One region of the Planococcus sp. TJ-307 genome, then DNA from elsewhere that is predicted to be linked to it. Evidence: predicted binding sites of a transcription regulator. Region 1 holds the regulator's gene; each other region holds the start of a gene.

Region 1 (3,134 bases):
TCAGGCGGTGTAATAAACGCCGCGATGATGACCAAGCCAAGATAGGAATACTTGCGGTACTTCGTCATGAGCATCGGCGTAATAATGCCAAGCCTTGTCAAAAACAGCATCAGTACCGGCAGCTGAAAAATCAGGCCAAACGGCAACGTGATTTGGAACAAAAACTGAAAGTATTCATTGATGCCGATGGTTTCCTGAATGTCCATGTTATCGGAAATGCTGAGCATAAATCCAATGACGTATGGAAACAAGATCAAATAGGCAAATGCAATGCCTCCTAAAAACAGCAGAAGAGAAAATGGAATATAGCTGAGTGTGGCTCTCCGCTCTTTGTCGAGAAGGCCCGGGCTGATAAATGCCCAGAACTGATACATGATGAGTGGAGATGTAAAAATCAACGCCAGAATCATCGTCACCTGCATAAAGATTTTCAAGGGATCGGTAATTTTAAATGCGTTTAAGGTAAGGTCTCTCGCTTCTTCCGTATACTGCAAGTACTGGATTAACGGCTGGGCAAGAAAAAAGCTGACAATAAGCGCCAATATAAAGAAAACGACTACAATGGTCAGCCGTTTTCTCAACTCAACTATATGTTCAACTAAAGTCATGTCTTTTTCTGTCATCGGACAAACATCCTAACGTATTTCCTTTTGCTCGTCTTTCTTTTTAAGCTCTACTTTTTTATCATCGTCTTCGTCATCTACAAGACCTTTTGTTGCGTTCTTGAACTCACGCAAAGACGAACCGAATGCTTTCCCAAGTTCCGGCAACTTTTTGGGACCGAAAACGAGTAAGGCAACAACACCGATAATAATGATACTCATTGGACCTGGCATACGTGCACCTCCTGTATTATGGCTCTATTTTACATCATTCAACTCAGTTTGGCTATTTCGAAACGGCATGGAAATGTGAAGGTTTTAAGTCAATGCTGCTTAATCTGATAAATCAATGTCTGCAGTTCAACTGACAGATCGATGGTCTGGACGCGGATATGGTCAGGCACCGATATGCGCACCGGTGTAAAATTTAAAATCCCTTTAATATCGGTCTGTGCCAGACGGTCTGTCACTTCCTGGGCCGATCGTGACGGCACGGTCAAAATAACCAGCTCCACACCGTATTCTTTGATCTTTTCTTCAATTCTGTCTGGGTGGTACGTATCGATATCGCTGATTTTTTCACCTTCCAGCGGACTGTTCGAGTCAAACGCCACAATAATCTTCGTATTGTGGTTACGGTGGAAATTATACTTTAAAAATGCGCTGCCGAGTCCCCCAACACCGATCAAGGCTACGTTGGTCTCTTCTTCTTGATCCAAAGTCTTCCTGAAAAACAGCAGCAGCTCCTGAACGTCATAGCCATAGCCCTTTTTGCCGAGTGCGCCCAAATGTGAAAAATCACGGCGGATGGTGGCAGAATCAATTTTCATCGCTTCGCTTAATTCCTGTGAGGAAATCCGTTTTTGTCCGGCATTTGCGAAGTTTTGCAGAAAACGGTAATACAGCGGCAGCCTTTTGGTCGTGGCTTGCGGGATTTTAGATGTCTCGTGTAACATACGCTTTCGCATCCTCCTGAGGTGTTGTCAAATCGCTTTCATCTTACATTAGGAGCCTTGATATGTAAAGGCTTGCGCAATTGCGAACAACCGCCCCATCAGCTACACTTAAAGAGAATAGAGGTGACCTACATGATAGTATTGCAAGTAAACCAAGTCCATAAATCATTTGGCGCGGAAGAAATTTTGTCCGGAGTTAAGCTGGAAGTCCAGCACCGCGACCGTGTGGCGTTGGTAGGCCGCAACGGCGCAGGAAAATCCACATTACTGAAAATCATCGCCGGTGAAATGTCCCACGACAGCGGCGATATCAGCACGCCGAAAGATTTGACCATCGGCTATTTGGAACAGCAAACCAATCTTGAATCGGATGCGACCGTCTGGGATGAAATGATGACGATTTTCCACCATTTCCGTGAACAGGAAGCGACTCTTCGCCGCCTGGAAGCACAGATGGCCGAACCTGACATATACAATAACCCTGCAGAAAATGACAAGGTCATGAAAGAATACGACCTGTTGCAGCATGATTTCAAAGACGCCGGGGGCTATCAGTTTGAAGCAGATACGCGAGCTATCCTGCATGGCATGAAATTTTATCCAGAAGACTTCGACAAGAAAGTCGTATCGTTATCCGGCGGCCAGAAAACGCGCTTGATGCTGGCGAAGCATTTGCTCAGCAAACCTCAGCTGCTGATTCTCGATGAGCCGACCAACCACTTGGACATTGAGACCTTAAGTTGGCTGGAAAATTATTTGAAAAATTATCCAGGCGCATTGCTGATTGTTTCCCATGACCGCTACTTCCTCGACCAAGTTGTGACAATGGTCTACGAAGTTTCCCGCCACCGCGTCAAAAAGTACACCGGCAACTACAGCCGCTACTTGGACGAGAAAGCCAAACAATACGAATTGGACCAGAAGCACTTCGAGAAACAGCAAGGCGAGAAAGCCAAATTAGAAGATTATGTCCAGCGCAACCTGGCACGGGCTTCCACAACTAAAATGGCGCAAAGCCGCAGGAAGACCCTCCAGAAAACCGAGTGGATGGAAGCTCCAGACGGCAATGAAAAATCAGCTGCCTTTGGTTTTACGATTGGCAAGCAAAGCGGCAATGATGTGTTGAACGTCCAGTCGCTAAAAATCGGCTACACTGACAAACCGGTCTCTGAAAATATCGCCCTTAAGCTGTACCGTCAGGAAAGTCTGGCACTGGTCGGCCCGAACGGTGTCGGGAAATCAACTTTGCTGAAAACCATCATGAAAGAGCTGGAACCCCTTGCCGGTGACATCCACTACGGCACCGGCATCCAGTTTGGCTATTACGATCAGGAACAAGCCAATTTAAAAGGCAATAAGCTGGTGCTGAACGAACTATGGGACGATTACCCACTTATTAACGAAAAAGACATCCGCGGCATTCTGGGACGCTTCTTATTTACGGGAGATGATGTGCTAAAGCCGGTTTCTACACTATCAGGCGGCGAAAAGGCGCGTGTTGCCTTGGCGAAGCTCATGATGCAAAAAGCCAATGTCTTGCTGCTCGATGAGCCGACCAACCATTTGGATCTCGACA
Region 2 (3,134 bases), on a different contig from region 1:
AGATTTGCAAGAGGCATTTGAACGAGCGTTAGCATAAAATAAATTTAGCGGAATCCATCAAGGAAACCGTATTTTTTCTTATCTTTACAGAAAGTCCAGAAAGGCTGAATCTGATGAAACGTGCACGCATTATTTACAATCCTACTTCCGGACGTGAGCTTTTCCGGAAACACTTGCCCGAAGTTTTAGAAAAAATGGAGAAGGCTGGCTACGAAACATCCTGCCATGCAACCACCTGCGAAGGCGATGCTATTCAAGCTGCGACATTTGCTGTTGAGCGGAAGTTTGATTTGGTAATCGCTGTTGGCGGAGACGGTACGTTAAATGAAGTTGTTTCAGGAATTGCTAAATTTGAAGACCGTCCCAAAGTTGGCCTCATACCGATGGGAACAACCAATGACTTTGCCCGAGCGGTCCATATTCCGCGAGACATTACAAAAGCGGTGGACATCATATTGAAAGGGGATTCAATCCCCGTGGATATTGGCCTGATGAATGGCGACCGTTATTTTATCAATATTGCAGGCGGAGGCAGACTCACTGAATTGACTTACGAAGTGCCGAGTAAACTGAAAACCGTGCTTGGTCAAATGGCCTATTACTTAAAAGGCATTGAAATGATTCCTTCTATCCGTTCTTCGCGTGTACGCATTGAATACGATGGACAGGTTTTCAATGATAGTGCCATGATGTTTTTGATCGGGTTGACCAACTCAGTTGGCGGATTTGAAAAATTAGCGCCGGATGCCAGCATTAATGACGGTAAGTTTACGTTATTGATTCTTAAAGAACTTAACATGGCGGAGTTTATCCGCGTGGCTTCTTTAGCTTTGCGCGGGGAGCATTTATCAGACCCGCATGTGATTTATGCAAAAGCCAGTAAAATTACGGTAACTACCGAAGAGCGGGTGTTGTTGAACTTGGATGGAGAATATGGCGGGCTTTTGCCTGCTGTGTTCGAAAACTTAGCTGGCCACATTGAAATGTATGTGCCGATCGATTCTTTAAGCGAAAAAGACCGAAAATAAAAAGCTGGAAAACGGAGCTAATCCGTTTTCCAGCTTTTTTTGTTTGAAAGGAAAATCTTGCTTGCTGGAAGGCTTAAAGCAGTTCGATGGCTGTGTCCTGCTCTTCTGCCAACTGCGGCAGGTTTTTAATGGGTTCCCAGCGGAACAGCAAGGTCAATCCGTTGTCGCGGCCGTGGCTCTTAATAGTATGTTCAAACTGCTCAACCGGATCGCCTGTGTATTCAAAATGGAAAATGTTCCGTTCGTAAGCTTTATCCTGATGTTCAGGATAATACGTATACTTATGGATTTTGCCGACAAAATCAATTACTTCGCGGGGTAATCCTGTTTCTTCTTTCACTTCCCTGTACAAAGCATCGATTAACAGTTCATCGTCTTCAATGGTGCCGCCCGGTACTTGCAGCCCAACTTCGGGTTCGCCTTTGTACTCAAAGACAAGCAGTTCCCGGCTTTCTTCAACGCCTCTTGTGATATACGCAAATACTTTCCGTTTTGTTCTCATGATGCCTCACCCTTTTTCTTTATTATCTATAGAATACTAAAAATTGAGAAAAATTTCAATTCTATTTCCATTATCTCTGTCACAGCTTATTCAAAGTTTGGCTTAAAAACAAGGCTTGGGAGGCGTTTTGGAAAGTGGGTTTGATGTACAATAAGAACAAGAGTTACGGTAAATCACACGTTTGAAAAAAAGGAGACGAGTAGATTGGAATTTCAAGATCCGGCTTTTCTGAGTCGCATTCTAACGTTATTGACTTTATCATTCCATATTCTTTACGCAACGATTGGCGTAGGTGTCCCTCTCATGATTATGATTGCCCAGTGGGTGGGTATTAAGAAAAAAGATGAACATTACATTTTGCTGGCTCGCCGTTGGGCCAGAGGATTTGTAATTACGGTTGCAGTAGGTGTCGTTACCGGTACGGCAATTGGTTTGCAGTTATCGTTGCTGTGGCCAAACTTCATGCAATTGGCCGGTAATGTCATTGCTTTGCCATTGTTTATGGAAGTATTCGCATTTTTCTTCGAAGCTATTTTCCTTGGGATTTATCTTTACACATGGGACCGTTTTGAAGATCAACGAAAGCACTTCCTATTGCTTATTCCGGTTGCACTGGGAGCAGCTGCGTCATCTGTATTTATTACCATCGTCAATGCCTTCATGAACCAGCCGCAAGGTTTTGAAATATTGAACGGTGAAATGGTCAACGTCAGCCCGCTGTTGGCTATGTTCAGTCCAGCAGTGCCAACAAAAGTGGCGCACGTTATGGCCACGGCATTTATGACCAGCGCTTTTGTACTGGCTTCTATTGCAGCGCTTCGCATGTTGGGCGGCTCGAATCATATTTATCATAAAAAAGCATTATTTCTAACGATGAAATTAGGATTGGTATTTGCCATCGCTACCGCTTTGATCGGCGATTTTTCTGGTAAATACTTAGCAGAATATCAGCCGGAAAAACTGGCGGCTGCAGAATGGCATTTTGAAACAGAAGAAGATGCTGGTTTGGTTATGTTCGGTATTTTAGACGGCGAAGAGGTCAAGTATGCCATCAGAATCCCTTACGCACTGAGTATTCTGGCACACAGTGATCCGTTTGCTGAAGTGACCGGACTTAACGAATTCCCGGAAGATGAAAGACCCCCGCTTTGGATCCATTATCTTTTTGACACCATGGTGACCATCGGCATGTGGCTGGCATTCTTCTCGTTTGTTTACGTCGTTGCCGCTTTCCGCAATTGGTCGTTTATTCGCACAAGATGGTTCCGTTGGCTCACAGTGGCTGGAGGGCCTTTAGCGCTCATTGCCATTGAGGCAGGATGGTGGTTCACGGAAGTGGGACGCCAGCCTTGGATTCTTAGAGGCCATATGAGGGTAAGTGAAGGAGCAACCACCAGCGGAAATGTCGATTTGATGATTATTTTGTTTGCTGGCTTGTACCTTATTCTTGGTATCGGTACAGTCGTTGTCTTAACCCGGATGTACAAACGCAACCCGGTTGAAAAAGAGTTGGAGGCACGTAAATCCAGCAAGGGCGGTGAAGAAGAATGACATTAGAAATTATTGGCATATCCGTACTTTGGCTGTTTCTGTTTCTCTATGTC
Region 3 (3,134 bases), on a different contig from region 1:
AAGTCTACAGGTACGAAAGAGTTCCGCGAGTTGGTCGATGAAATTGCAACATTGATGGCGTTTGAAATCACCCGCGACTTGCCTTTAGAGGAAATCGAAGTGGAGACGCCAGTTCAAATGGCGAAGTCAAAAGTTCTTGCCGGGAAAAAGTTGGGTGTTGTGCCAATTTTGCGCGCTGGCATCGGCATGGTTGATGGAATCTTAAAGCTGATTCCAGCCGCTAAAGTGGGACATATCGGTTTGTACCGTGATCCTGTAACACTGCAGCCGGTTGAGTACTATTTGAAATTGCCATCCGACGTTCAAGAACGCGACTTTATCGTTGTCGACCCGATGCTTGCTACAGGCGGATCAGCAATTGAAGCGGTCAACTCCATGAAAAAACGAGGGGCTACGAAAATTCGTTTTATGTGCATCATTGCTGCTCCTGAAGGGGTAGAAGCACTTCAAAAAGCACATCCCGACGTGGATATTTACATTGCGGCATTGGATGAGAAATTAAATGAAAAAGGATATATTGTTCCAGGTCTTGGAGATGCTGGAGACCGATTGTTCGGAACAAAATAAGAGAGCGAGGTATATCAGCTTGACGAAAAAATGGAAAGTAATGACGATATTTGGCACGCGTCCAGAAGCCATTAAAATGGCGCCGCTTGTTCTGGAGCTTCAGAAATATCCTGAAACCATCGAACCTTTGGTAACGGTAACGGCACAGCACCGCGAAATGCTGGACCAGGTGCTGGAAACGTTCAAAATCACGCCGGATTTCGATCTGAACATCATGAAAGATCGCCAAACATTGACGGATGTAACCATGCGGGCAATGCAAGGTCTTGATGTGATTATGAAAGAAGCGAAACCGGATATTGTGCTGGTACATGGCGATACAACAACGACGTTTGCTGCCAGCCTTGCCGCTTTTTACAATCAGGTTGCGGTAGGACATGTGGAAGCTGGATTGCGTACGCACAATAAATATTCGCCCTACCCTGAAGAAATGAACCGTCAGTTGACGGGAGTCATGGCAGATATTCATTTTTCACCAACTGAAAAATCAGCTCAAAACCTGCTCGATGAAAACAAAAAGGCAGAAACCATCTACATTACTGGGAATACGGCCATTGATGCGCTTCAGACAACAGTGCGTGAAACGTATACACATCCCATCTTGGAGAAAATCGGCACTGACCGCATGATTTTGTTGACAGCACATCGCCGTGAAAATCTGGGGCAACCCATGCGCAATATGTTCCGTGCCATCAAACGTCTGATTGAAGAACATGATGACATTCAAGTGGTATACCCGGTTCATATGAATCCAGCTGTGCGTGAAGTGGCAGATGAAGTATTGGGCCGTGATCCGCGAATTCATTTGATCGAACCACTGGAAGTGTTGGACTTCCATAACTTCGCAGCACGCTCGTTCTTTATTTTGACCGATTCAGGTGGAATTCAGGAAGAAGCGCCTTCACTCGGCAAGCCGGTTTTGGTGCTTCGCGATACGACAGAGCGTCCTGAAGGCATCGCTGCCGGAACCTTGAAGCTTGCGGGAACAGATGAAGAAACAATTTACGGGATGGCCAAGGAATTGCTGACAGATGAGGCAGCTTACAAGTCGATGTCTCAAGCATCCAATCCATACGGAGACGGCAAAGCATCTATCCGAATTGTCGAAGCGCTTCATGCTTATTTTTCTAAACTGTAAAAGAAAAAATAACCCATTGGACATTTTTCTCAAAGTTTGTCAACAATATGTCAGAGGAAAATCGCTTGTGAAGTTTTTCACTTCTACTAATTGACATGATTTTACCCCTAATGTATGCTTACAAAGGGTATGCATGAGAAGGTTTTCTTACATAGATTATGTGGTTTTGGAAGCCTGATGCGACTGCTCTTTTTGAGGGTTTAATGTCAAATCAACGAAGTTCGAGGGGGTTATCATGCGCCCAACAAAAAGCCCCTTACAAGCGATGGCAATTTACAGTGCCATCCTCTCACAACTTGTCGGGTCCGTTCTCATCGGGATATTTGCAGGCATGTGGCTCGATGAGAGGCTCGGAACCGCCCCGTTTTTCATGATCATCTGCCTATTCATAGGCATCACTGCCGGTGTTTGGGCAATGCTTCAGACTGTCCGCAAATTCGAATCAGGAGACAAGTAAAATGGATGGACTTAGGGAGATATATACCAGGCTGAAAAAGATGATCTTGTTCATCTTGGCGTTCTACGTTATTGGTTGGGGGTTTACCCCTTATCAAGAAGTGTTCGCGGGCCTCATAATCGGAACTTTGTTCGGCATTTACAACATGTGGATTTTGGTTCGACGGATGGAGAAATTCGACCGAGCGGTGGCTGAAGGCTCGAAAGTTCGTTCGCTTGGAACGGCATTACGGTTTGCATCAGGTGTTGCAGCTGTGGCGATTGCTATTTTATTCGCAGAGCACATTCACTTGGTCAGTACAGTAATTGGGTTGATGGTCCCTTACGCTCTATTGTTAACAGAGCGGATTGTGTATCACGTGAAACACCATTAACAATGTGGAAAGAGAGGTGAAACTATCGTGGATCATGGCGCTCCTATGCTCGAGGTGTTCGGGATCTGGTTTAACCTATCCAACGTTATGATGCTACTTGTAGCCGCTCTTATCGTCTTCCTTATTGCTTTTATCGCTACACGGAATTTGCAGCTCAAACCAACGGGCATGCAGAACTTCATGGAATGGATCATGGATTTCGTGAAAGGGATTATCAACAGCAATATGGATTGGAGAGATGGTGGCCGATTCCATGTTCTTGGAATCACTCTGATCATGTTCATTTTTGTTTCGAATATGTTAGGGCTTCCATTTGCAATAGTCGTCAACGGAGATCTTTGGTGGAAATCACCAACAGCTGATCCGACAGTAGCGATGACATTAGCCGCAATGGTACTCATCTTGAGCCATTATTATGGTATCAAGTTGAAGGGACTAAAAGAATATTCAGCGGGCTACATCAAGCCGATGCCATTCTTATTCCCGTTGAAAGTCATTGAGGAATTCGCAAATACGCTGACACTCGGTCTGCGTCTTTACGGTAACATCTATGCGGGGGAAATCTTGCTGACTTTGTTGGCAGGCCTCGCATCAGCAAG
Region 4 (3,134 bases), on a different contig from region 1:
CAGCAGCAGCAGCTGCTTTTTTAAATGCCAATTCAGATTCTTTGGAGCCGTCTACTGCTACTAAAATATTTGAGTATTTTAAAGTCATCCAGCATTCCTCCTCAGTCGTTATAGTAAGGAAATTCGCTGCCGAGCTATGGAGTTCCTTCTAATATTTACACAATCTTTTGGAAACTGGTGTCAGTATGGTGAAATTTACATATTATTGCAGAGCTTTCGTGGTAAAATAGAAGAAAGAAATAGTTCGGAAAGCACAGGGAAGGGTGGGACCGATTTGAAGGCTGATATAGGAAGTGCAGAAGCATTAACAGTAATGGAAGAATTGCTCACCATACGCCATCAAGTCAAGGAATTAAAAAAAGATCATTATTTATTCCGCGAAGGTGATGCTATTGGCGGTGTCTTCATCATTCGTTCGGGAAAGATTCGGATCGAAAAAGTAACGCCAAACGGCAGGGAGCTGACGTTAAAGATTTGTGGTCCCGGCCAGTTGGTTGGGGAAGTAACCATTTTTTCCGAAGCGCCTAAGTACATGCTGGATGCACGCGCCATCGAAGATACGATCTTTGTCCATATTTCGATTAAGGATTTAGAAGAGTCGCTGGTGTCAAACGGCCGCTTGTCGGTGGCTTTTATGAAATGGATGGGCATCGATCAGCAGAAAACGCAGACGAAATTCAGGGATTTGTTGCTGCATGGGAAAAAAGGGGCCTTGTATTCAACCTTGATCCGGCTTTCCAACAGCTACGGGGTCCAAACTGAAAAGGGAATTTTGATTGATATGGTGCTGACAAATCAGGATCTCGCAAACTTTTGCGGAATGACGAGAGAAGTGGTCAATCGGATGCTGAATGATTTGAAAAAGCGTGGCTTATTGACTGTGAATGAAGGAAAAATACTACTGCACGATATTGATCATTTAAAGATAGAAACAAATTGTGAAAACTGTCCGATCTATTTATGTAAAATTGATTAAGCGAAGAGTTTGCCGATGAGGCAGGCTCTTTTTTTTGTCTGAAATTTGTCAATTTGTCAAAAATACAATCGGAGTGTGAGAAATGTCACAGTGGAAAATGATTGGATAGCATAGGCTGAAGGTAAGAATGATTCGCATAAGAGGTGAGAAAGAATGAGTCAGGAAAACCGGGAGCCGGAACCTAATCTAAAAGGTACGTTAGTCAGTGTGTTTATAGTAGGGCTGGTCATTGTCGTAATGTGGGTTGCTGTTTATTTACTGTATGTAGCGCGTTAAGGCAGAGAGAAAGGAATGGATTGGAATGCATCTTCATAAATATGAAAAAATCTGGCTGGTATTTGGCATTGCTTCACTGATTGTTTTTTTAAGCGTGGTCGGGGTAAGCGCATTTTCTCAAGACCATACTCCTGCGGGAGGGATGGATACCATCGATCCCAAGAAAGTGAACGAAACTGCCCCCTTCGACAATCCAGGCGTCACGCAATTGGACGACGGCACCTATCAAGTCGCCATTGTCGCCATGGCTTTTGGCTACACGGCTCCGGAATTAAAAGTGCCAGTTGGGAAAGAAATTGTTTTTAAAGTGACCAGCACCGATGTGGTCCACAGTTTCACGATCGACAATACAAAAGTCAATATGATGGTTGTTCCAGGCCGTATTACGACAAAATCTTATACATTTGAAAAACCCGGGACGTATTTAATTCTTTGCAATGAATACTGCGGAACGGGGCATCACATGATGTATACAGAGATCGAGGTGTACGAAGAATGATTGCTGTGCAAGATCGGAAAATCGCTTTATGGAATATTGGCGTCGCTTATGCTGCCTTTTTAATCGGTACCTTATGTGGACTGCTTCAAGTTTTTATCCGCAATGACGCCCTGCAGCTGCCGGCTTGGCTGGATTATTATCAAATTTTAACGGCACATGGCGTGCTGCTTGCACTTATCTTTACGACATTTTTCATTTTTGGCTTTTTTATTACCGGCATGAGCAAAAGCTTAGGAAGCTTTGGGCCGAAAGTTCGTTTATTTTCCTGGATTGGCTTTTGGGTAACCTTGCTTGGCACTGTGATGGCGACCGTTATGATCATTGCAGGAGAAGCTTCGGTCCTGTACACCTTTTATGCACCACTAAAAGCAAGTGGCTTTTATTACGTAGGACTTGCATTGGTGATCATTGGAACATGGATTAGCAGTTTTGCATTGGTTGGGCATTACCGTGTATGGCGAAAAAACAACAAAGGGCAATTAAGTCCGTTGTTCGCGTTTATGACCATCACGACCATCATCATGTGGATTATTGCCTGTCTGGGCGTAGTGGCGACAGTCGTGTTCCAATACATTCCATGGGCATTCGGTTGGACCGATACCATTGATGTAGAGCTCAGCCGTACCTTGTTCTGGTTTTTCGGACATCCTTTAGTGTATTTTTGGCTGCTGCCAGCGTATATGGCGTGGTACGTGATTGTGCCGAAAATCCTTGGCGTGAAAGTGTTCAGTGATTCGTTGGCACGTTTGTCTTTTGTTCTTTTTATCCTGTTTTCCATTCCAGTTGGCTTCCATCACCAGCTGACGGAACCCGGAATTTCAAACTTCTGGAAGTTCCTTCAAGTGGTCTTGACGTTTATGGTCATTGTTCCTTCTTTGATGACGGCGTTTTCGATGTTCGCGACCTTTGAAATTGCCGGGCGCAAAAACGGTGGGAAAGGACTTTTCGGCTGGTTTACAACGCTGCCTTGGAAAGACATCCGTTTTACATCCATTTTCATTGCGATGGCGTTTTTTATTCCAGGCGGAGCGGGCGGTATCATCAATGCCAGTTTCCAGTTGAACGAAGTCGTCCACAATACTTTATGGATCGTCGGACATTTTCATATCACGGTGGGAACACCGGTGGCCATGACGTTTATGGGACTGACGTTTTGGTTGATTCCTTATTTGACCGGGAGAAAGTTTACGAAGTCTATGAAAGTGCTTGGACTCGTTCAAATCATTACTTGGTCGATCGGGATGCTGTTAATGTCCACAGCACAGCATGTATTAGGCCTTCTCGGAGCGCCGCGAAGAACCGCTTATTCCGGCTACAACAATCACCCTTCCGCAATGGAATGGTTTGATGGCATCCTGACCAATCATGTAACGATGGCCGTTG

What was found. Region 1 encodes Rex, which represses fermentation and respiration genes when NADH is low (regulators of the CRP and FNR family bind a similar motif). Its sites were predicted from a motif close to TTGTGAAATATTTCACAA; they were not measured.
Region 2: the regulator Rex is predicted to act here: its motif matches at 1,574-1,591, upstream of AC4EHK_RS17400 (cytochrome ubiquinol oxidase subunit I).
Region 3: the regulator Rex is predicted to act here: its motif matches at 1,771-1,788, upstream of AC4EHK_RS03450 (AtpZ/AtpI family protein).
Region 4: the regulator Rex is predicted to act here: its motif matches at 1,050-1,067, upstream of AC4EHK_RS00795 (cytochrome c oxidase subunit II).

What each region holds. Positions count from the first base shown of each region.
Region 1 is NZ_JBZDOJ010000003.1:438,735-441,868, forward strand. Features, by position in the region: gene tatC (twin-arginine translocase subunit TatC) at 1-623, opposite strand, end outside; gene AC4EHK_RS13715 (twin-arginine translocase TatA/TatE family subunit) at 636-836, opposite strand; gene AC4EHK_RS13720 (redox-sensing transcriptional repressor Rex) at 926-1,558, opposite strand; gene AC4EHK_RS13725 (ABC-F family ATP-binding cassette domain-containing protein) at 1,691-3,134, shown strand, end outside.
Region 2 is NZ_JBZDOJ010000006.1:53,485-56,618, reverse strand. Features, by position in the region: gene AC4EHK_RS17415 (thioredoxin family protein) at 1-37, shown strand, start outside; gene AC4EHK_RS17410 (diacylglycerol kinase) at 114-1,028, shown strand; gene AC4EHK_RS17405 (NUDIX hydrolase) at 1,102-1,530, opposite strand; gene AC4EHK_RS17400 (cytochrome ubiquinol oxidase subunit I) at 1,735-3,081, shown strand; gene AC4EHK_RS17395 (cytochrome d ubiquinol oxidase subunit II) at 3,078-3,134, shown strand, end outside.
Region 3 is NZ_JBZDOJ010000001.1:699,959-703,092, forward strand. Features, by position in the region: gene upp (uracil phosphoribosyltransferase) at 1-567, shown strand, start outside; gene wecB (non-hydrolyzing UDP-N-acetylglucosamine 2-epimerase) at 587-1,705, shown strand; gene AC4EHK_RS03450 (AtpZ/AtpI family protein) at 1,941-2,162, shown strand; gene AC4EHK_RS03455 (ATP synthase subunit I) at 2,164-2,535, shown strand; gene atpB (F0F1 ATP synthase subunit A) at 2,563-3,134, shown strand, end outside.
Region 4 is NZ_JBZDOJ010000001.1:170,783-173,916, forward strand. Features, by position in the region: gene AC4EHK_RS00785 (universal stress protein) at 1-88, opposite strand, end outside; gene AC4EHK_RS00790 (Crp/Fnr family transcriptional regulator) at 314-976, shown strand; gene AC4EHK_RS00795 (cytochrome c oxidase subunit II) at 1,278-1,751, shown strand; gene AC4EHK_RS00800 (b(o/a)3-type cytochrome-c oxidase subunit 1) at 1,748-3,134, shown strand, end outside.